One region of the Cobetia sp. AM6 genome, then DNA from elsewhere that is predicted to be linked to it. Evidence: predicted binding sites of a transcription regulator. Region 1 holds the regulator's gene; each other region holds the start of a gene.
The links. The regulator LexA, encoded in region 1, represses DNA repair genes until DNA is damaged. The targets are predictions, from matches to a motif close to TACTGTNTANNTANACAGTA.

Region 1 (7,826 bases):
GGCGCGTGCAGTCGGTTGCCGTGCGTCTGATCGTCGAGCGTGAGCGCGAGATCCGCGCCTTCATCCCCGAAGAGTTCTGGGATGTCCACGCTGAGCTGGCCGCCGCCAGTGGTGAAGCGATCCGTTTCGAGCTGGCGCGTCAGGATGGCAAGGCCTTCCGTCCGACCAGCGAGAAGGAGACGATGGATCGCATCGCGGCGCTGCGCACGGCCAAGCTCGCGATCACCAATCGTGAAGACAAGCCGACGCGCTCCAAGCCGAACGCGCCGTTCATCACCTCGACCCTGCAGCAGGCGGCCAGTGGTCGTCTCGGCTTCTCGGTCAAGAAGACCATGATGATGGCCCAGCGTCTCTACGAGGCGGGTTACATCACCTACATGCGTACCGACTCGACCAATCTGTCGGCGGACGCGGTGGCCACGGCGCGCGACTTCATCAGCGAAGAATACGGCAGCAACTACCTGCCGGAAGCGGCCAACGTCTACTCCAGCAAGGAAGGCGCCCAGGAAGCGCACGAAGCGATTCGTCCTTCCGAAGTGTCACGCCGCGCCACCGATCTCGCCGGCATGGAGCGTGACGCCGAGCGTCTGTATGAGCTGATCTGGCGTCAGTTCGTCGCCTGTCAGATGCTGCCGGCCGAATACCTGTCCTCCACGCTGACCATCGAAGTGGATGGCTACGAGCTGCGCGCCAAGGGCCGTGTGCTCAAGTTCGACGGTTACACGCGTGTCATGAAGCCGATGGGCAAGAAGGAAGAGGACCAGTCGCTGCCGGACCTCGCCATCGGCGAGAAGCTGGACCTGGTCGAGCTGCAGCCGCTGCAGCACTTCACCAAGCCCACGGCGCGTTACACCGAGGCCAGCCTGGTCAAGGAGCTGGAGAAGCGCGGTATCGGTCGTCCGTCCACCTATGCCGCCATCATCTCCACCATCCAGGACCGTGGCTACGTGGCGCTGGAAAACCGTCGCTTCTATGCCGAGAAACTGGGCGACATCGTCACCGATCGCCTCAGCGAGTCCTTCAAGGACCTGATGGACTTCGGCTTCACGGCGCGCATGGAAGACTATCTCGATGAGGTGGCCAACGGCGGGCGCAACTGGCGTGAGCTGCTGGACACCTTCTACGCCGAGTTCAAGGCCGAGCTGGACCACGCCCAGTCCGAAGAGGGCATGCGTCCCAACCAGCCGGTGCCGACGGACATCGCCTGCCCGACCTGTGGGCGTGAGATGCAGATTCGTACCGCCTCGACCGGGGTCTTCCTGGGCTGTTCCGGCTACAACCTGCCGCCCAAGGAGCGCTGCAAGACCACCATCGATCTGCTGCCGGGCGATGAAGCCGTGGCGGCCGATGCCGGTGAAGATGCCGAGACGGATGCGCTGCGCGCCAAGCGTCGCTGCCCGATCTGCGCCACCGCGATGGACAGCTACCTGATCGATGAGCAGCGCAAGCTGCATGTCTGCGGCAATAGCCCGGACTGTGTCGGTCACGAGGTCGAGGAAGGTCAGTTCCGCATCAAGGGCTACGATGGCCCGGTGATCGAGTGCGACAAGTGCGGTTCCGACATGCAGCTCAAGACCGGGCGTTTCGGCAAGTACTTCGGCTGCACCAACGAGAATTGCAAGAATACCCGCAAGCTGCTCAAGTCCGGTGAGGTGGCGCCGCCGAAGATGGACCCGATTCCGATGCCGGAACTTGCCTGCGTCAAGGTCGAGGACCACTACGTGCTGCGCGATGGCGCCAGTGGCCTGTTCCTGGCGGCCAGTCAGTTCCCCAAGAATCGCGAGACGCGTCCGCCGCTGGTCAAGGAGCTCAAGGCGCATGCCGACGAGCTGCCGGAGAAGTATCACTTCATTCTCGAAGCCCCGGATCAGGACCCGGACGGACGTCCGGCGCAGATTCGCTTCTCGCGCAAGGTCAAGGCTCAGTACGTCATGACCGATGAGGAAGGCAAGGCGACCGGTTGGAAGGCGACCTACGACAACGGCCGCTGGGTCGTCGAGGACAAGCGCAAGGGAGCCAAGAGCTGATGAGCCAGCGTGCCCGTACCAATCAGCTGCTGTATCAGGCCGAGTTGCTGCTGGCCCAGTCAGCAGCCTCTGGCGACGATGAGCATGCCGTGGCGCGTCGCATGGCCGGTGAAGAGGGCGCGCTCGCCCTGCTGGAGCTGGCGCTGGCGTCATTGCTGGAAGAGTGTGCCGTGACGGCGCGCTGGCCAGAGGGTAGCTGGCGCGAGCGCCTGGCGTCGCCGCCGACGCCCATCGCCGAGGTCGAGCAGCTGCGCAGCCTGCTGGAGCATTCCGACAGCTGGTTGTCTGAGCTGGTCGCGGATGTGACCCGCCTGCATGAAGAGGGCGGCGTCGCTCGCCGCGAGGAATCGCGTTCGCGTGGTGATGGTCTGATCATCGCGGCAGCCTCGAGCGCCTCGCTGGCCGAGCGTCTCAGTGCCGCCATCACGGCATTCAAGGCGCTGCTGCCGCAGCTGCGCGAGTCGAGTGTCGAGTGGTAGGTCAAGGCGTTGATCTGGTGCTGCACGCTGGTGATGACTGGCGCATGGCAATCGGGTGACGTTTCGCCTTCACGGGTGCTAGACTGATCGCATTGTGGCAAGCCCTGCATTCTCCGGTACGACCATGGCTCTGGCTGTGGTCGTACTTTTTTCTGCGTCGCTGATGGCAACGCGGTGCCGGGCTTGCCAGCCGTCGCGCTGACGATTACAACGACGCCGGTATCTCGCGAGATGCCGTGCAGGAGGAATGACGTGTCCGATCCCGCCGTACTTGAAATTGTGCAAATGGAAGATGGTGAAGTGATTCTGCGCGCCGCGGAAAGCGAAGGTGAGCCGCTGCTCAGCATTCGCATTTCGGACGAGGCCGCCGATCTGCTGCGTGACAATCGTTTCGAGGTCGCGCGTGAGATGATCGACCACGCCATCACCCGGACTCGCCTCTGGGATGGCGAAGAAGACGAGGACGAGCAGTCAGAAGGCATCGTGCACTGATTCATCGCTCGCGCTTCGCGCACAAAAAAACCCGCCTCGAGGCGGGTTTTTTTGTGCAATGCGTGCGGCTTTTCTGTTGCTCAGAGCTCTGCGAGAAAGGTGCTGCTGGGCATAGCTCGTTGCTCAAAGCGCTGCTGGTCAAGGCCTCAGTGCAGGCCGCCATCGCGGATGACGCCCACCCCGAGACCTTCGATCTCCAGGCTGTCCGTGCGCAGGTCGACCTTGATCGGCGAGAAGTCCTCGTTCTCGGCTTCCAGCCACACGTAGTGCCCGTCACGGCGGAAGCGCTTGACGGTGACCTCATCCCCCAGACGTGCCACTACGATCTGTCCGTCACGCACGCTGCTGGTGCGGTGCACGGCCAGCAGGTCGCCTTCCAGAATTCCCACGTCCTTCATCGACACGCCGCGCACGCGCAACAGGTAGTCGGCAGCCGGCGAGAAGTAGTCGCTCGGCAGCGGGCAGTGACGGTCGATATGCTCGCTGGCAAGAATCGGACTGCCGGCGGCCACTTCCCCGATCACCGGCAGGCCATCGTTGGCGCTGTCGTCGACGTCAGCCAGCGACGGCACGCGAATGCCGCGAGAGGTGCCCGGCACCATCTCGATGGCGCCCTTGCGCTTGAGGGCACGCAGATGCTCCTCAGCAGCATTCGGTGAGCGGAAGCCCAGCGCCTGGGCGATTTCGGCCCGCGTCGGCGGGTAGCCAGAGGACTTGATGGTCTTGATGATGAAGTCGAAGACATCCTGCTGGCGCGGAGTAAGCGGCTGGGTCATGGCATTGCCTTTGGCCTGGGCGGCATCTTGAGCTGACGGCACGGGGTGTGCATCCATACAACTGTCATTGTATCCAGTCATGGCGGTCATGCAAGGCATCGTGGCTTGCGTGGTGGCCTCAAAGGGCAGGTAGTCGCCGAGATATCGCTGTCTGGCGACTTTTCGTGCCGATATCCGAGGCATTCTTTCTTGATGGGAATGTCTGGAAGTGAATGCCTGGAGGTGAATGTCTGGTGGTGAATGTCTGGAAGTGAACCCGGCCTGGCGCTGGCGGGGTGGTCAGTCACCCAGCTAGGCGAGCCCTTGAATCGGCACGGTCAGCGTTGAGGGAATATCAGGCTTGGCTAAACCTCTGGCGTTTGAAACGCGAGAGAATTGTCAGTCATGGCATGGCGCGCTAGAATCAAAGTGTTTCAAACGAATGTTCGTCGATGGCGGTGCTCACGGGTGCCGTGATCGAACGTGCCTTGCGGTGAACATGCACCACCTCATGAGAGAGTCGCCGCGCGGGGCTTGCGCCGTGACCTACGACTCCAGTTCTTTTCTACCTGACAAGGGTTCCGCCCATGGCCCAGACCGATACCGTTACCCGCATCCTCGATACTGCCGAGGTGCTGTTCGCCGAGCGCGGCTTCGCCGAGACCTCACTGCGTAACATCACCAGCAAGGCCAAGGTCAATCTGGCGGCGGTGAACTACCACTTCGGCTCCAAGAAATCGCTGATCCAGGCGGTCTTCGCACGCTATCTCGACCCGTTCAGTGAGCGCTTCCACGCGGCACTCGACAGCGTCGAGCAGCAATACGCCGGGCGTCAGGTGCCGCTGGAGGTCCTGCTGGAGGTGATGGCGCGTACCGTGCTGGAGGTGCCGGCCGAGCGCAACAGCCTGCGTACCTTCATGCGCCTGCTCGGGCTGGCCTATACCCAGGGGCAGGGCCACATGCGACGCTATATCCGCGAGCATTACGGCACGGTCTTCAGCCGCTTCGCCGAGCTTTTGAAGCTGGCGACGCCTGATCTGCCGGACAACGAGCGCTTCTGGCGCCTGCACTTCATGCTCGGCAGCGTGATTTTCACCTTCTCGGGCCTGGATGCGCTGCGCGATATCGAGGAAGCCGAGTACGGCCATCACACCACGGTGCGTGAGCTGATCCAGCACATGCGTCCGGTGGTGGTCGCGGCGATGGCAGCGCCGTTGCCGGCCTCGCTCGGAGATGGTGAGGCGGTCACCCAGGCGGCCAGCTGATGGCCTGCTGGGTAGCGGTGGACCTCTCGCGCCAAAGCCTTGAGATACGCAATGACGCGCCGAGTGGCAGTCGTGATGCGCCGCCCCCCGCGGCTGACCCTGAGGCGCTGGTGCACGCCTGCGCGATCTCCAGCGGCCTCAACGGTATTGGCGAGCTCGACGGCAGCGGTTGCACGCCAACCGGCTGGCATGTGATTCGAGCCGCCATCGGGGCGGGCAATCCGCGTGGCGCCGTCTATCGCGGACGGCGCTTCACGGGCGAGGTGTTCACGCCCGAGCTTGCCGCGGAGCATCCTGAGCGTGACTGGATCCTGACGCGCATTCTGTGGCTCAGCGGCCGCGAGCCCGGCGTCAATCGTGGTCGCAATGCCCGCAGCGAGCGGGTCGATAGTCTGCGCCGCTACATCTATTTTCATGGCACGCCCAGCACGGAGCCCATGGGGGTAGCGGCGTCCCACGGCTGCATTCGCTTGCGTGATGACGACCTGCTGCGACTCTTTGCCGAGGCTGTGCCCGGCACCCCGGTACTGCTGCATGCCTGAAGGCGCTGGTGCCCGAGTCTGATACCCTCCATGAGCTGTCACCGGAATCTGCGTGACAGCCCCTTGCCGGGGCGCAGCTGGCCGCGACTGTTCGATAGGGGTTCAGTCGGCTAGAATTGCGCCTTTCCTCGCGCTGGCAGCCTGATTCATCACGTTTCTTCCAGGCTGCCGAGCCCCGTAAAAGACATGAAGTCCTGGCGGTCGTGGCTCCTCTCTTCACGGGACATCACTGCCGCAGGCCATGGACAGGAAGGATGACATGACACAGCCACTGGGCTCCGTAATGGTCGATGTTGCGGGGCTGACCCTCGCCCGCGACGAACGTGAACTGCTGGCACGCCCTGCCGTCGGGGGCGTCATCCTGTTTGCGCGCAACTGCGCTTCTCCCGAGCAGGTGTTGGAACTGAGCCGCGAGATTCGCAGCGTCAATCCCCACCTGCTGATCGCCATCGATCAGGAAGGCGGGCGCGTCCAGCGTCTGCGCGAGGGCGTGACACGCCTGCCATCGATGCGCAGCCTGGCGCAGTGCTGTCTCGGGCGTGACTGTGATGGCTGCGGCGAAGACGCCCAGGCCGCAGGCCTGGGTCTGGCACGCGATGCCGGCTGGCTGCTGGGCATGGAAATGGCAGCCATCGGCTGTGATATCACCTTTGCGCCGGTACTGGATATCGATGTGGCGGGCTCGACCATCATTGGCGATCGCAGCTTCGGCGCCACGCCGGAAGACGTCATCGCGGTGGGCGGCGCCTTCATCGACGGGCTGCAGGAGGCGGGCATGTCCGCCGTCGGCAAGCACTACCCGGGGCATGGTGGCATCTCGGCAGATACCCATCTGGAGCGCGTGGTCGACCCGCGGCCGTTCCGCGAGCTGCGCGAACATGACCTCAAGCCCTTCGCGGCCCTCGCCGAGCGCCTGGGTGGCGTGATGCCGGCGCATGTGATCTATCCGGATTTCGATGCACGTCCCGCGGGCTTCTCACCCAGCTGGTTGGGCCTGCTGCGCGAAGAGTTCGGCTTCAAGGGCGCCATCTTCTCCGATGATCTCGGCATGGCGGCGGCCGTCGCGGAAGGTGGCCCGGCAGAGCGTGCACGCCTGGCGCTGGACGCCGGCTGCGACATGGCGCTGGTCTGCAATGACCCGGCCGCCGCGCGCGAAGTGCTCGACAGCCTCGATGACGATGAGCAGCGCCACCGTGGCAAGCGCCAGGCGCGTCTGCGCTATGCGCGAGCTCGCCCGACGCTGGATGGTCTGGTGGGGCTGGCACGCTGGCGGCGCACCCACGCGCGGCTCGAATCGATGGCGGCCAGTCAGGCATCACAGCAGGCTGCCATGCCCTCGGGCACGCTAGGCGCCGCTGACGCGTCTGACGCACGGTCGGTCTCTGAGTCCGGTAGCGCGCAATAATCAGGCACGCGGTGCCTTTTTCGAGTCGAAGACTGGCAAGGAATTCCCATGGCTGAGCAATCCGCCACCGAGGCTGCTGCCGACAAGCTGGCAGCGCCTGCCGAAGAGATGATCAATCAATGGGTCGAGCCGCTGCGCCAATGGGTCGAGCAGACCTTTGGTCTGCCGCTGTGGGGCATCAATCTCGCTCTGCTACTGCTGGCGGTGCTGTTGCTGCACCTCATCGAGCGGGTGGTGCTCAGCCGCCTGGCGACGCATGCCGAGAAGAGCCGCAACCTGTGGGATGACGCCCTGGTGCATGGCCTGCGTCATCCCTTGTCATTCTGGCTCTACAGCATGGGGGTGTTGCTGGCGCTCGGCATCATCGCCGGCCAGTTCAGCCTCGGCGGGGCCGAGAAGTACCTGGGCACGGCGCGCCAGATCGTGACCCTGCTGGCGCTGGCCTGGGCGTTGATTCGCATGGTCAAGCGCTTCGAGGCGCTGCGCACCATGCCGCCGCCCGGCACCAACGTCAACGCGATGGATGCCACCACGGCCTCGGCGATCAGCAAGCTGCTGCGGGCGGTCGTGGTCGTGCTGGTGGGGCTGGCCATCCTGCAGAATCTCGGCGTCTCGTTGTCCGGGGTGCTGGCCTTCGGGGGTGTCGGCGGTATCGCGGTCGGCTTTGCGGCGCGGGATCTGCTGGCCAACTTCTTCGGCGCCCTGATGATCCATCTCGACCGGCCCTTCAAGGTCGGCGACTGGATCCGCTCACCGGACCGCGAGATCGAGGGCACCGTCGAGGATATCGGTTGGCGCCTGACGCGCATCCGCACCTTCGACATGCGGCCCCTCTACGTGCCGAACGCCATCTTCACCAGC
Region 2 (7,826 bases), 850 kb from region 1:
TGCTGATGCGCCTGTGCGGCGACCTGCGGCAGGTGAGTGACGGTCAGCACCTGGCCCTTGTCACCCAGTCGACGCAGCAGCTGGCCGACGATCTCGGCGGTCGCGCCGGAGATGCCGACATCGACTTCATCGAAGACCAAGCTTGGAATGGTCGAGCGACTGGCGGCCACGACCTGGATCGCCAGTGATACGCGCGAGAGTTCGCCGCCGGAGGCGACCTTGGCCAGCGCACGTGGCGGCTGGCCCGGGTTGGCGCTGATGCGGAAGTGGATACGCTCCATACCTTCCGGCTGCGGGCGCTCCCGCGCCTCGATGGCGACCTCGAAGGTGGCCTTGCCCATGCCGAGGAAGGCCAGCTGGTCCTGGATGTCGCTGGCCAGTTGCGGGGCGGCGATGGCGCGTTTGGCGCTCACCTCACTCGCCAGCCCCTTCCAGGCCTCGCGACGCTGAGCCACTTCTTCGCGCAAGGCTTCGATGGCCTCCTCATCGCCACCCAGGCCGTCGAGTTCTTCGCTCAGGCGCTGATGAAGGCCATGCAGCTCGTCCGGCATCACATGATGCTTGCGTGCGATCTGGTGAATGCGGCTCAGGCGCTCATCGACGAAGGCCAGACGCTCGGGATCGAGTTCGGTGACTTCCACGAAGCGATGCAGTTCACGCGCCGCTTCTTCTATCTGGATGCGCGCTTCCTCGAGCATGCCCAGCGCACTGGCCAGTGAGCCATGCTCGTTGCCCGGCAGATGCGCCAGACGTGCCAGGGCCTGGTTGAGGCGTGACAGCGCACCTTCTTCGTCGTGATCACAGCACTCGGCGGCGGACTGCGCCTCGGCCAGAATCTGCTCGGCATTGGCCAGCGTTTCCTGCTCCTGTTCCAGGGCTTCCAGCTCCCCTTCGCACAGCGCCAGTTCATCGAGCTCCTCGACCTGATAGCGCAGCAGCTGTCGACGTGCACGCACCTCATCGCCATCATTGCTCATGCGCTTGAGGCGACGATGCGCCTCCTGCCAGTGACGGAAGTCCTCGCGCAACTGGGCAGCCTGAGTCTCCAGGCCCGCATATTCGTCGAGCTGACGCAGATGCGTCTCTTCCTTGAGCAGGGAGTGATGGGCGTGCTGGGAGTGGATGTCGATCAGGTGCTCGCCCAGCTCGCGCAGGTCGGCGATGGTGCAGGGCGTGCCGTTGATCCAGGCCTTGGAGCGGCCGCTGGCGGTGATGACGCGACGCAGCAGGCAGTCGTCGCTGCCCAGTTCGCGCTCATCCAGCCACTGACGGGCGTCGCCAAGCTCACTGATATCGAAACGCGCGATGAGGTCGGCGCGGTCGGCGCCATGGCGCACGCTGCCGGCATCAGCACGCTCGCCCAGGCACAGGCCAAGGGCGCCGAGCAGGATGGACTTGCCGGCACCGGTCTCGCCGGTGATGGCGGTCATGCCGCGGCGGAAATCGAGTTCCAGCGTTTCGACGATGGCAAAATCTTGGATGGCGAGTTGCAGCAGCATGACTACCTCCGAGGGGGCTTTGACGTACGCCGTGCTGGGGGGAACATCAGCGGACCCGGACTCGATGGGCGGGCTACGGTGTCGCCATACAGTATGTTTATACAGTGAACATGGCTTTTTATACAGCACGTTCGGGTGGCCTTCAATCCATGCCGGGCTCAGTGGGGAGAAAAGCCTGCGGCAAGGCTTGAGAAGCGATGTGCTGTCCCCATATAGAGGCACTGACACTTTCAGTCGGCAGCAATGGCCTGGCCTTGCTGCCTCTCAAGGCAACTCATGGCCTGTCTGTCAGCCAGTACGCGTGATGCTTCGCGACAAGCTCAGCAGGCCACGAATCAGGGCAATGGCGCATAGACGCCGGCCCGCAGGAGATCAGCATGGCTCAGGACCCGCAGACCCCGATGGATGAAGAGCTTCAGCGTGCCGCTCGCGATGCCGAGCCGCAGCCGGAAACGCCGGAAGGTGAAGTGATCGACAACGTACTGGATGCCGACGATACCGGCGCCGAAGGCTCTCTGGTGGACAACCCGGAAGCCGAGATGCTGGCCGCTCAGGTCGAAGAGCTTGAGCAGGCCGTCAAGGAAGCCAAGGACCAGGCGCTGCGTGCGGCTGCCGATGCGCAGAACGCGCGCCGTCGTGCCGAGCAGGACGCCGAGAAGGCGCGCAAGTTCGCGCTGGAGAAGTTCGTCAAGGAAATGCTGCCGGTGGTGGATTCCCTCGAGAAGGCGCTGGAATCCATGTCGGGTGACGAAGCGGCCAAGACCCACGTCGAAGGCATCGAGATGACCTTGAAAATGCAGCTGGATGCCCTGAACAAGTCAGGCGTCGAGCAGCTGGATCCGCACGGCGAGCCCTTCGATCCGGAATACCATCAGGCTGTCGCCATGGTGCCGTCCCCGGACGCGGAGCCGAACAGCGTCATCGACGTGATGCAGAAGGGTTACACCCTCAATGGCCGCCTGGTGCGTCCGGCGATGGTGGCAGTCAGCAAGGCCTCCTGAGGCCTGCGCGCTCCCGACGCCCGATAGGCGTTGGATCGCGCCCTGTGGGGGCTCAGGGCGATCCGGCCGGGAAAATTTGCCCGGCCGGGTCTTGAAACCCTGACACGCGACCCCATCTAGAGAAACAAGTTCAGGCACCGACACAAGGTGCCGACATCCAGACTTATCTTTCAGGCTAGCAACAGATTCGAGGTATACGATTATGGGACGCATCATCGGTATTGACTTGGGTACTACCAACTCCTGTGTGGCAGTGCTCGACGGCGAGAAAACCAAGGTCATCGAAAACGCTGAAGGCGGTCGCACCACACCGTCCATCATCGCTTACACCGACGACAACGAGATTCTGGTCGGCCAGTCGGCCAAGCGTCAGGCAGTGACCAACCCGGAGAACACCCTCTTCGCGGTCAAGCGCCTGATCGGTCGCAAGTTCAAGGATGATGTGGTTCAGAAAGACATCAAGATGGTGCCGTACAAGATTGTCGAAGCTGATAACGGCGACGCCTGGGTGCAGGTGAAAGACAAGAAGATGGCACCGCCGCAGATCAGTGCGGAAATCCTCAAGAAGATGAAGAAGACCGCGGAAGACTACCTCGGTGAAGAAGTCACCGAAGCCGTCATCACCGTGCCGGCCTACTTCAACGATTCCCAGCGTCAGGCGACCAAGGACGCCGGCCGCATCGCGGGTCTCGACGTCAAGCGCATCATCAACGAGCCGACTGCCGCAGCCCTCGCCTACGGCATGGACAAGTCTCGTGGTGACAAGACCATCGCGGTCTACGACCTGGGCGGCGGTACCTTCGATATCTCCATCATCGAAGTCGCCGACGTCGACGGTGAGACCCAGTTCGAAGTGCTCGCCACCAACGGCGACACCTTCCTGGGTGGTGAAGATTTCGACATGCACCTGATCAACTACCTGGTTGACCAGTTCAAGGCAGACAGCGGTATCGATCTGTCCGGCGACAACCTCGCCATGCAGCGTCTGAAGGAAGCCGCCGAGAAGGCCAAGATCGAGCTGTCCAGCGCTCAGCAGACCGACGTGAACCTGCCGTACATCACGGCTGACAACACCGGTCCGAAGCACCTGAACGTCAAGGTGACCCGTTCCAAGCTCGAGTCTCTGGTCGACGACCTGGTCGCACGCTCCTTGAAGCCGTGCCAGACCGCGCTGTCCGACGCCGGCCTGTCCGCCTCCGAGATCGACGACGTCATCCTGGTCGGTGGTCAGACCCGCATGCCGCTGGTGCAGTCCAAGGTGGCCGAGTTCTTCGGCAAGGAAGCCCGCAAGGACGTCAACCCGGATGAAGCGGTCGCCGTCGGCGCCGGCATCCAGGGCGGCGTGCTGGGCGGCGACGTCAAGGACGTGCTGCTGCTGGACGTGACGCCGCTGACCCTCGGTATCGAGACCATGGGTGGCGTGCTGACGCCGCTGATCGAGAAGAACACCACCATCCCGACCAAGAAGTCCCAGGTGTTCTCCACCGCTGACGACAACCAGGGCGCGGTGACCATCCACGTCCTGCAGGGTGAGCGCAAGCAGGCCGCGCAGAACAAGTCTCTGGGTCGCTTCGACCTGGCCGACATTCCGCCGGCACCGCGCGGTGTGCCGCAGATCGAAGTCGCCTTCGATCTGGATGCCAACGGTATCCTGAACGTGTCCGCCAAGGACAAGGCGACCGGCAAGGAACAGTCCATCGTCATCAAGTCTTCCGGCGGCCTGTCCGACGACGAGATCGAACAGATGGTGCGTGACGCGGAAGCCAACGCCGACGAAGACAAGAAGTTCGAGGAAATGGTCCAGCTGCGCAATCAGGCCGACGGCATGATTCACGCGACCAAGAAGACCCTGACCGAAGCCGGTGACAAGGCCGAAGCCAGCGAGAAGGAAGCCATCGAGACGGCCATTTCCGAGCTGGAAGAAGCCCTGAAAGGCGACGACAAGGATGCGATCCAGGCCAAGCTGGATGCACTGACCGAAGCGTCCGGCAACCTGGCGCAGAAGCTCTACGCCGAGCAGGGCGCCCAGGGTGAGCAGGCTGCCGAAGGTCAGGCTGGCAAGAAGCAGGACGACGACGTGGTTGACGCCGAGTACGAGGAAGTCAACGACGACAAGAAGTCCTGAGGGATTTCTTGAACGACGTCTGATGACAGCGCGGGAGCCTTGTGAAGGTGTCCCGCGTTGTCGTTTGCATCGGTGGCGCCTTGCGCTAGCCGCGAGCCACCGGTGACAACCGGCATTCCAGAACAGACCGGCAGCCTCAGGCTGCCAGCAATCCAGGCGGACCTGATCCATGTCCAAGCGTGATTATTACGAAGTGCTTGGTGTCGAGCGTGGCGCCGACACCAAGGACATCAAGAAGGCGTACCGACGCCTGGCCCAGAAGCATCACCCGGACCGCAACCCGGATGATGAAACTTCGGCCGAGAAGTTCCGTGAAGTCTCTGAAGCCTACGAAGTGCTGTCCGATGCTGACAAGCGCGCCGCCTATGACCAGTTCGGTCATGCCGGTGTCGATGGTCAGGGCGGCGGTGGCTTCGGTGGCGGCGGCTTTGGCGGTGGTGGTGCCGGCGGCTTCGGCGATGTGTTCGGCGATGTCTTCGGTGACATCTTCGGTGGCGGCGGTGGTCGTCGCAACCCGAACGCTCCGCAGCGCGGTAGCGACCTGCGTTACAACCTGGATCTCGATCTGGAATCGGCAGTTGCCGGTACCACGGTCGATATCCGCGTGCCGCGTCTGGCGGCCTGTGGCCACTGCGATGGCGATGGTGCCGAGCCGGGTTCCAGCAAGGAAACCTGCCCGACCTGCAATGGCATGGGCAAGGTGCGCATGCAGCAGGGCTTCTTCGCGGTCGAGCAGGCGTGTCCGACCTGCCACGGTCGTGGCGAGAAGATCAGCGTGCCGTGTCGCAAGTGTCACGGCGAAGGTCGCGTCCAGGAATCCAAGACCCTCTCGGTCAAGATTCCGCCGGGCGTCGACACCGGCGACCGCATCCGCCTGAACGGCGAAGGCGAGGGTGGTGTCAATGGCGGGCCATCAGGTGATCTGTATGTGCAGGTCAACCTGCGCGAGCACGAGATCTTCAAGCGCGATGGTCGTCACCTGCAGTGTGAAGTGCCGATCAGCTTTGTCGATGCGGCGCTGGGCGGTGAGCTCAACGTGCCGACCCTCGACGGACGTGTCGTGCTTAAGATTCCGGCCGAGACCCAGACCGGCAAGCTGTTCCGTCTGCGCGGCAAGGGCGTCAAGCCGGTGCGCGGCGGCCCCGCCGGGGACCTGCTGTGCAAGGTGGTCATCGAGACTCCGGTCAGCCTGAATGAAGAGCAGAAGGAGCTGCTGCGTCAGTTCCAGCAGAGCCTTGGTGATACCGGCAAGAGCCATTCACCGAAGGAGAACAGCTTCTTCGATGGCGTGAAGAAGTTCTTCGAAGACATGAAGCCCTAGGCATTCGCCTTGCCGTCTGCGGGCCAGTCCCGTGGATGGCCTTCATGCCAGAGAGCCCCGCACTCGACTTGTCGAGTGCGGGGCTCTCGCGTTTCAGGCTCGGTGGCTCAGCCAGGCAATTCAGTCCGGTGACTCATTCTGGTAGCTCAGTCCAGTAGCACAGCCCGGGGCATGGCTACTCCGGCGCCGATTCAGCCGTGAAGGCCTCGGGCTCGATGACGGCAAAGCAGCTCAGCAGCGTGGTCTGGAAGCTGCTGAAGTTGTCATCCGAGATCATCAGGAAGCGATTGCCTTCCAGATGCGTCAGCCCTTCGAAGTTGTCCAGCGACCAGCCATCGCCGCTCGACAGGCGTGCCAGGGTGCGCACCTCGGCCTGGGTGCCGGGCTCGCCGAGATGCGCGCGGCGCAGGCTGATCACCAGCGGGAAGGGCGGTGAGAAGGCGCGCTCTAGCATCAGCATGTCACCGTCGGGCAGCATCTCCATCGCGGTCAGGCTCGAGCCGGTGTCGCTGGCCAACGGGTAGCTCCACTCGTGCTTGTCGTCGAGGCTGAAGATGCGCGTCATGCCCTCGCTCATGCCCTCCGGCGTGGCTTCCAGTCCGGCGAGCATGCCGTATTCCGGGTGCAGGGTCAGGGCTTCCATGCCGTTGTTGGGCGCCGCGCCACGCGCGCCCATCGGGGTGAAGGGCTCGCTGACGGCCAGGCCGCTGGGCAGGAAGTGCTCGACGCGTGGCTGCTGCTCGAAGCTGATCACCAGGCGGGAGTCGCCGCGGCGGTCATTGTTCGCGCGCAGCAGCTGCAGGCCCTCGGCATCACTGAGGGCGCCGCGCAGCGAGACATCGGTCTCGTCGCGTAGGGTGTAGGTGTTGAGCGCCTTGGCCCCGACCAGCTCACCGTGACGGAAGGCGAGCCGCAGGCGATGCAGCCAGCCGCGGTCCGACACGGCATACAGCAGTGACTCGTCCTGGTCCCAGCCGATGTCCGACAGGCCACCTACGGGGGTGTCATCCAGCCATTTGCCCGGCAGCCTGAGCGTGCCGCACCACTGGATTTCCGGGAACTCGCTCTTCTGTTCCGGCGATGCCAGCGTGTAGGGGCGCGGGTGAACGCCGCAGGCGCTCAACAGGCCGGCGAGCGCCGTGGTGACAGAGAGGGTCTGGAGCATGCGCCAGCGGCGCGAGGCGGGGGATTGGCGTGCAGGCATGCTGACTCCGGAGACTGAGCGGTGATGAGAAAAATGACGATCAACAGGAGACAACCTGGTACGAGGCTACTCTAGCGCGTAACCGACACAAATACATGACGTCAGCCAACGCTGCAGGTGGCTGATATACTCGTGGCAACAGCATAGGTGGCACGCTCGGGGCATGCTCGCGGGCTGTCACCCTCAAGACCCACAACAGGCAGGAGTCAGCATGACCCGTATCGCAATCATGGGCGTCGCCGGACGCATGGGACGCACGTTGGTCGAGGCCGTCGGTGCAGTGGAAGGTCTGACGCTGGCGGCGGGCATCGTCGAATCCGGCAGCTCCCTGGCGGGCGTCGACATCGGTGAGCTGGCCGGTCAGAGTCGTCTGGGCGTGGTCGCCAGCGACAGTCTGGCTGCCGTGGTGGATGACTTCGATGTGGTGATCGATTTCACCGCACCGCAGGTGACGCTGGCCAACCTGGCGCTGTGCGCCGAGCACGGCAAGCGCATGGTGATTGGCACGACCGGTTTCACGCCGGAGCAGCTCGAGCAGCTGGATGGCTACCGTGACAGCGTGCCCTTCGTGTTCGCGGCCAACATGAGCTCCGGCGTCAACCTGACCCTCAAGCTGCTGGAAACCGCCGCGCGTGCCCTGGGCGATGCCGGCTACGACATCGAGATCATCGAGGCG
Region 3 (7,826 bases), 600 kb from region 1:
AGATCCTGACCTACGCACGACTCAACAATGCCGCCGGTATCCAGCTGGACCTCGGCATGGTGGATTGCCGCGAGATCGCGGAGCAGGTCTGCGAGACGCTGGCGCCGCTGCATCCTGAATTGCTGCTGAGCATCGAAGGCGAGGCGCTGGAGGTCGAGGCCGAGGCACGCTATCTGCAGCGGGCGCTGCAGAATCTGGTCTCCAATGCCTGCCGGCACGCGGATTCCCGGGTACTGGTGCGCATCACCAGTGACCCGCAGGTGGTCAGGCTCGATGTCGAGGACGATGGCCCCGGCATCAACGAGGAAGATCGCAAGAAGGTTTTCAAACCCTTCGCGCGCTTGGATGATTCGCGTACGCGTGCCTCCGGCGGCTACGGGCTGGGGCTCTCCATCGTGCAGAAGATCCTGCATTCCCACGGCGGCAGCGTGGTGGTGGACAAGGGCAGGTCGCTCAAGGGCGCGCGCTTCAGCCTGTTGCTGCCACTGACCTCCAGTCAGCTGGAACGCAAGGCGCCTGTGCCCTTGCCGCCGGTCAAGCCGCCGTCACTCCAGGACGAGCACGCCACCTGATCACGACCGTTTGAGGAATCGGCCATGCGGGAATCTTCCTTGTCACTGCATCCTGACTTGATCGGCGCGTGGCGGCTCGAGCGTTTCTGGTATGCCTGGCCGGATGGACGCGAGCTGGAGCCGCTGGGCGAGTGCAAGGGCCAGCTGCATTACATGGCCAATGGCTATATGAGCGTGCAGCTGGTGTCCTGTGAGCGTCAGCCTCTGGGAATGGCGCCGACGGATGATCAGCTGGTCGCCGCCTTTCGTGAGGGCTTTGCCTACTGTGGGCGCTGGCAGTGGGACAGTGAGCGGGAGGAGGTCTGCCATCATCTGTCGCTGGCCACGATCGCCGATTGGGATGAGGTGACGCTTGTGCGGCGCGTCACGCTCGAGGGAGACCGCCTGCTGCTGGGCACCGATGCGCCGAATCTGCAGCTGCCCGAAGGGGGATTCCTGACCTGGCTGGAGTGGCATCGATTGGCGACTGTGTGAAGTGATTGTCGAAAAGGCTTGACGTGATCATGGGTTAGCGTGCAATGTAGCCCCTGTTGGATAGCAAGACGCACCACTCAGTCGCCTGTGCTGCTCGGTAAATCGCCTTGAGCGCCCCGAGAAGCCTCGCTGATTTGATGCATGGTTTTGCTTTGCCCACGCTCTTCGGGTAATGCCCGTTATTTCAAACATGCTAATCAGAGAGGAATTTCTCATGGCTACAGGTACAGTTAAGTGGTTCAACGACGCTAAAGGTTTTGGTTTCATCGCTCCGGCTGATGGTGGTGACGATCTGTTCGTTCACTTCTCCGAAGTCCAGGCTGATGGCTTCAAGACCCTGCAGGACGGCCAGCAGGTCTCCTTCGACGTGACTCAGGGCCAGAAAGGCCTGCAGGCAGCCAACGTCAAGGCTATCGACTGATCATCACTCATTGCGGAATGCTTTCCGCTTGAGATGATAGATGTCAAGAACCGCCCCAGCTCATGCTGGGGCGGTTCTGTTTGTGCTGAAGAAAAGTCTTTTGCGTAGCCGTAGTGATATGGCGCGAACAGGCAGTGATCAGCAGATACACGAAAGCCCCACCAATCGATGCCTTGCGGCCTGTCGAGTGGTGGGGCTTTCGTGTATCTATCCCTCGTAAGCGCTGAGGCTCGGGTATCAGGCAGGCTTCACGCCACTCAGCACCTCGAATGATGTCTCACGGGCGGTACGCAGGAAGTCGTCCATCCACGGCGTGCCGAGCAGATCTTCTCTGACGGCGGCGTAGAGTGTCGCCCAGACACCGTCGCCCAGCGACAGGCCGCGCACGTAATCGCGCGACAGATACTCGGCCAGCGCCCAGTTGGGGAGCGCCGTGACGCCGCGGCCGCTGGCGACCAGCTGCATCATCATCACCGTCATCTCCGCGCTGCGGATCTCGCGCGGGCTCACGTTGGCCGGTTCGAGGAACTGGGTGAAAACGTCCAGGCGATCATGCTCGACCGGATAGATGATCAAGGTCTCGTCACACAGGTCCTGCGGCTCCACATGGCCCTTGATGGCCAGTGCATGCTGGCGTGCCACGGCCAGCATGACCTCATAGCGGAACAGCGGAATGTACTGGATGCCGCTCATCTCCACCGGGTTGGCGGTGATGACCAGGTCCAGCTGCTCGCGGCCCAATGCCTGCAGAGGGGCGAAGCTGTGGCCTGAGGGGATATCGACTTCAATCTCCGGCCAGTGATCGCGGAAGCGATCCACCGTCGGCATCAGCCACTGAAAGCAGCTATGGCACTCGATGGCCATGTGCAGCCGGCCCTGCTCGCTACCCGCCATGCGAGCAATGTCGCGCTCAGCCATGCGGAACTGCGGCAATACCTGCTCTGCCAGCGACAACAGGCGCTGTCCGGCGCGGGTGAACTCCACAGGGCGCGTCTTGCGGATGAACAGCGGCGCGCCCAGGCGCTCCTCGAGGTCCTTCAGCTGATGGGACAGGGCGGACTGGGTGAGGTGGACACGCTCCGCGGCTTCGACCAGCGAGCCAGCATCACGCAGGGCCAGCAGGGTACGCAGATGGCGCAATTCAAGCATGATGAATGGTGCTCATGTTGAGAGGTTGAGAAAGATGTGTTGTGAACGGCAAGTGGAGACAGGCCAGTTGAGACAGGCAAGCCGAGAACGATAAATCGAAAGTCCTGGTGCAAGCCGCGAGCGGGTCAATCACTCCCGCGAGACTGGATCAGTGGGGGAGTGGCAGCGGGATCTCCCCCCTGCCAGGCCACCGCCGTGACGCGCGTCTGCTCGAGAGCGCTCATGACACTGTCTCATATTCATGGCGATTCGCGTATCACTCGGGGCGGCGGAACACGAAGGGCGCTGGAGTCAGGCGCCAGGAGGGTGTCATGCAAGGCCGGCAGGGCACGCGCCTTGTACCCTCAGTGCATTCCCATCCCCACAAGCCCCACTGCGCTTGATAGACTTTGGCAGGGTGCGCCAGGAAGGCCGCCGTCTCCGCCTTGAAGTCCAGCCATGCCGCAGTGTCTCGTCGCGAGAGTGCTGCGCTGCATCTTGTCGTCCGACATGCCCAGGGAGGGTCCATCATGTCACGTCATTGCTGTCGTCTTTTTGCCATTTCCCGTGTGTTGCCCCATAGGTGGGCCGCGAGCCTCACGCCAGGGATGATCGCTGCCGGTCGAGCGGGCTTGCGCCTGTCGCCTCTGGCGGTGCCCCTGCTGCTGGCGGGATGTACCTCCCTGCCGTGGAGTCAGGATGCCGCGTCAGGGACGGATGCTGGCCAGCCGCCGCTGAAGGTGCCAGCCCCCGCACAGGACCCGGGCCCCGTGGTGCATGAGGTGGCGAAGAAACCTGCGCCGCCCAGTGCGGAATCGCTGGGCAAGGCCGCTGCGGTGACCTTGCCCTCCAGCTTTCTGCCACCGCCCCGGGCGAGTGAGTATCAGGTATGGCGCTGTACTCCGGCGCAGGATCTTCTGATGGCCTTCAGCGAAGGCGACGCCGAGGCGTCGCATGACTGGTTGCGACTGTGGTCACGCCGGCATGCCTATACCCTGGAGCGGGTCGTCAGTGCCTCGGGCGAGCGTTATCAGGCCAATGCCGGTGCATCGCCGGCCGAGAAGGCGTCTGGTGGTGTGAAGGTGTTGCCCGGTGAAGAGGGACTGGAGGTGTGGTTCAAGGGTTCCGAGGCGATGCTGCAGAATGCCCGCGGCAATCTGGAATGTGTGCAGGATGATCGGCGCGTGATTCATCCGACGACGCAGAAGCCGCTGTTGGTGGCGCAGGGCAATGAGCCCGGCTGGCAGGTCAGTCTCGACAGCGAGCACAATCTGCTGACGCTGACAGCTATGCAGGGCTTGCTCGAGTCGCCGCACGAGGCGCAGGCATCCGAGCGCTCTGCAGAAGCGGAGGCTGGCGCTCGCTCGTCAGGTGTCCAGGTGGTCAAGCTGCCTTATCGGGTCGCCCGTGAGGCAAATGATAGCCGTGTGCTCAAGGCGCAGCTCCCGGCTGACGGCAAGCAGGGCGAGCCATTGCAGCTGGTGGTCGCGCCGGGCGCCTGCTTCGATTCCATGCAGGGCGCGCCCTATCCACTGACGGCGACCTTGACGATTGCAGGGCAGGAATTGAAGGGTTGTGGCGAGGCGTTCCGTTATCAGTCGGCAGTCGAATAAGGGTGATGACCGACTAATTGTTCGCTTTTTTCGAATGATATAGGCGATTTAAGTCGCTTTTCGTGTGGAATGGTTCATTTATCATGCTGTACATGCGGATCGGGTCGAACACCGTCGACAGGATCGCGCCTCACTTTCATGGAGACCCTCCACATGTCAAAAGCTTCGCTCAATGTCCTGCTGGTGTCTGCTTCCCTGTTCGCCGACAAGGGCAATTCACGTGCGCTGGCCTCATCCTTCGTCAGTGCGCTCGAGGCCTCCGGGCAGCCATTTCAGCTGACGCATCATGATCTGGTCGAGCGTGACCTGCCGCATCTCGATGGCGCGGAAATGCAGGCCTGGATGACGCCGGCGGATGAGCGTAGCGCCGAGCAACGCAAGCTCGCCGCACTGTCCGATGGTTTTCTGGCCGAGCTGAGAGCGGCAGACCTGCTGGTCGTCGCGGCACCGCTCTACAATCTGGGCCTGCCGACGCAGATGAAGGCGTGGTTCGACCGGGTGCTGCGTGCCGGCGAAACCTTCCGCTATACCGAGAAAGGGCCGGTGGGCCTGCTGGAAGGCAAGCAGGCGCTGGTACTGGCGGCGCGTGGCGGCATGTACGCGGGCACTGAAATGGACTCCCAGACACCACATCTGAAATCCATGCTCGGGCTGATGGGCATCACGGATCAGCACTTCGTGTATGCCGAAGGCCTCAGCATGGGCGATGAGCCCAGGGCCGCCTCGCTGGCTGAGGCCAAGGCAGCCATCGCCAATCAGGTGGAAGCCCTGCAGTTCCGCTGAGAGAAGTGAAAGCACGAACGCCATCGCCGCCCGGACAAGGGGTGGCGATGGCGTTCGTGTTTGTGGAGAACCAAAGGGAGTCGCTGGCGCCGGTCAGTCGCGGGAATCGAGCACTTCCAGCGCTCCCTTGAGGCGCGCATGCAGTTCTTCCAGCGGCGGCTGGGCGCCGCCTTGCGGCCAGCCCGCCGTCAACACCACGCCATCGGCACCATAGTCGCTGGCATCCACCGGCACATCGTAGCCGCTCAACCAGTGGCGAACATCGGCCTCATGGGCGAAGCCGACCTTCAGACGCCTGGGCGTGCGCGGCGTGAAGGTCGTGGTGGGCAGGTGCTCGAGCGCCTCGAGCACCGCGCGGCTGTATGCGCGCGCCAGGCCGCCGGTGCCCAGCTTGATACCGCCGAAGTAGCGGATCACCACGCAGGCCACCTGGCCGACGCCACTGCCTTCGAGCACCTGATACATCGGCCTGCCAGCAGTGCCGCCCGGCTCGCCATCATCGGAGAAGCCGATGGCGTTCTGTTCATTGGGCGCCCCGGCGATGAACGCCGTGCAGTGATGGCGTGCGTTGGGGTGGGCGAGATGCGCCTGAGCCAGCAGCCGCGTCATGCCTTCTGGCGTCGGGGCATGGGCCAGCCAAGCGATGAAGCGGCTCTTCTCGATCTCGATGCTGTGTTCATGGTGCGCCTCGGGCGCCAGTGCCGGTATCAGATAGGTCATGGCACCATCTTACCAAAGCGTCACCCTCAGTGAGTGACGGCATTGCCGCGCACCACGCCCATCACCATGCCCAGCACTTCGATATCGGCATTCTTGAGATAGATGGGGGCCATGCTGTCGTTGGCCGGTTGCAGGCGCACGCCGGTCTTCTCGATATACAGCTTCTTCAGCGTCACTTCCTGCTGATTGATCATCACCACGGCAGTCTCGCCATTCTCGGCGCTTTCGCTGCGTTCGATGATGATGATGTCGCCATCATGAATATTGCAGTTGATCATCGAATGGCCGCGCACGCGCAGGGCGTAGGTATTGCGGCGCACCATGCGCGTCGGCACGGCAACCGTACCGCAGTCGGCGATGGCTTCGATGGGCATGCCGGCCGTGATGTTGCCGAGCAGCGGGATATCCATCATGTCGCTGGCGGTGATTTCCTGCCAGGCCTGGTCATTGAGCGGCAGGTTGTGAAGACGCTGAAGGTAGTGCGGAGCGTGAAGACGTGACATGAGCTATCCCCTGATGCCGTGCGGTCGGCGCGGATGGTGCGTCGGCCTGCGGTGCAGCGTGGAGGGTCGTCAGGCTGAGTTCATCTGTCGCCTGCTAGGCTCCGCGAACATGCTGACAACGCGTTGAGCCGACCCGATCAGTCTGTGCCTGCACTCGGCAGGCGTGTGATGAAGGTACTGTATGGATACTGTTTTTGTATACAGTGTCTGCATCATAGCAAGCTCTCGCGAAGTGGCAAGAGGTGAGCGGATCGACCGGCGCCAATCCAGCGAAAGTGTGTCGTATGAATGTGCACCACATGTCGCTGATATATTTCTCGAGTGCTTGACTGCCCGTCATGGCGGGGCTGCGAGGTCAGGCGATCGGCTGCTCGGTGGTCAGTGTCGACCTCAGCTCGTAGAATGGCTCGCAGTGACCCCACGGGGTCTGCCCTTGATGTCGCACTCCGCGACGGCTCAGCCGCGAGAATCCGGGATGCCCAGCCAGCCTGCCAGCGATGAAGTTCGTAGCGCGCCGCCTCTGTTGGCGGTCGTGGCGCTCGGCTGTGAGCGTGATGAGCGCTGGCTGTTCGAGGGGCTGGATCTTTCGCTGCATGCGGGAGAGATCCTGCAGGTCGAGGGCCCCAATGGCAGTGGCAAGACGACCCTGCTCAAGATTCTGTCCGGTCAGTTCCATGACTACGAGGGCGAGGTGCTGTGGCGCGGCCAGCCCACCTCGCGGGTGCGTGACGACTTTCTGGGTTCACTGCTCTATCTGGGTCACCAGCCCGGCATCAAGGGCACCCTGACCGCCTTGGAAAACCTTGCCTGGTATCAGGCGCTTGGCGGTCAACCGCAGGCGAAGGTAGAGGCCCGCCGCGAGCTCGCCTGGGCGGCGCTGGACGCCGTGGGGCTGGCCGGTTTCGAGGATATGCCTGCCCAACAGCTGTCCGCCGGTCAGCAGCGGCGTATCGCATTGGCGCGGCTGCATCTGACGCCGCGCCGGCTGTGGGTGCTCGATGAGCCCTTCACCGCCATCGATCGTGATGGTGTTCAGGCACTGGAGGCATTGCTGCTGGCTCACGCCCAGCGTGGGGGCAGCGTGGTGATGACGACTCATCATCGCTTCTCGCAGGCCTCGCGCTTGCGCCGCCTGTGCCTGGGCGCGAAGGAAGGGGAGAAGGCCGAACAGGGTTCAGAGCAGGGTTCAGAGCAGGGCGTGGGCGGGAAAGACACAGCCTCGACACAAGGCGCCTCGGCATGAACCATGAGCTGCTGACGGCATTGCCCGAGGCCCCGCCCACCAGTTCGCTGGCCGGGGCCTTCAAGGCGACCCTCGCGCGCGACCTGCGTCAGGCGCTGCGCCGACGCAGTGAGCTGATCAATCCGCTGGTGTTCTTCGCCCTGGTGATCACGCTGTTTCCGTTGGGCATCTCCCCGGACAAGGCGCTGCTGGCGACGCTGGCGCCGGGCCTGCTGTGGGTGGCGGCATTGCTGGCGACGCTGCTGTCACTGGACGGTCTGTTCCGGCAGGATCTGGAGGACGGCAGCCTCGAGCAACTGTTGCTGACGCCGCAGCCATTGCCGTTGTTGGTGCTGGCCAAGGTGGCAGGCCACTGGCTGTTGACCGGCC

Region 2: a site for LexA is predicted at 1,587-1,606, ahead of recN (DNA repair protein RecN). Genes of this name have one in related genera too.
Region 3: a site for LexA is predicted at 6,401-6,420, ahead of CLAM6_RS01940 (LexA family protein). Genes of this name have one in related genera too.

Annotation. Positions count from the first base shown of each region.
Region 1 is NZ_AP021868.1:1,015,102-1,022,927, forward strand. It holds gene topA (type I DNA topoisomerase) at 1-2,027, shown strand, start outside; gene CLAM6_RS04355 (DUF6586 family protein) at 2,027-2,506, shown strand; gene CLAM6_RS04360 (hypothetical protein) at 2,759-2,998, shown strand; gene lexA (transcriptional repressor LexA) at 3,145-3,774, opposite strand; gene CLAM6_RS04370 (TetR/AcrR family transcriptional regulator) at 4,341-5,018, shown strand; gene CLAM6_RS04375 (L,D-transpeptidase) at 5,018-5,560, shown strand; gene nagZ (beta-N-acetylhexosaminidase) at 5,820-6,965, shown strand; gene CLAM6_RS04385 (mechanosensitive ion channel family protein) at 7,014-7,826, shown strand, end outside.
Region 2 is NZ_AP021868.1:163,380-171,205, forward strand. It holds gene recN (DNA repair protein RecN) at 1-1,499, opposite strand, end outside; gene grpE (nucleotide exchange factor GrpE) at 1,877-2,500, shown strand; gene dnaK (molecular chaperone DnaK) at 2,703-4,625, shown strand; gene dnaJ (molecular chaperone DnaJ) at 4,795-5,946, shown strand; gene CLAM6_RS00790 (esterase-like activity of phytase family protein) at 6,122-7,150, opposite strand; gene dapB (4-hydroxy-tetrahydrodipicolinate reductase) at 7,362-7,826, shown strand, end outside.
Region 3 is NZ_AP021868.1:410,580-418,405, forward strand. It holds gene CLAM6_RS01905 (ATP-binding protein) at 1-572, shown strand, start outside; gene CLAM6_RS01910 (lipocalin-like domain-containing protein) at 597-1,046, shown strand; gene CLAM6_RS01915 (cold-shock protein) at 1,261-1,467, shown strand; gene CLAM6_RS01920 (LysR family transcriptional regulator) at 1,705-2,616, opposite strand; gene CLAM6_RS01925 (MliC family protein) at 3,228-4,208, shown strand; gene CLAM6_RS01930 (FMN-dependent NADH-azoreductase) at 4,362-4,991, shown strand; gene CLAM6_RS01935 (IMPACT family protein) at 5,085-5,711, opposite strand; gene CLAM6_RS01940 (LexA family protein) at 5,738-6,214, opposite strand; gene ccmA (cytochrome c biogenesis heme-transporting ATPase CcmA) at 6,690-7,457, shown strand; gene ccmB (heme exporter protein CcmB) at 7,454-7,826, shown strand, end outside.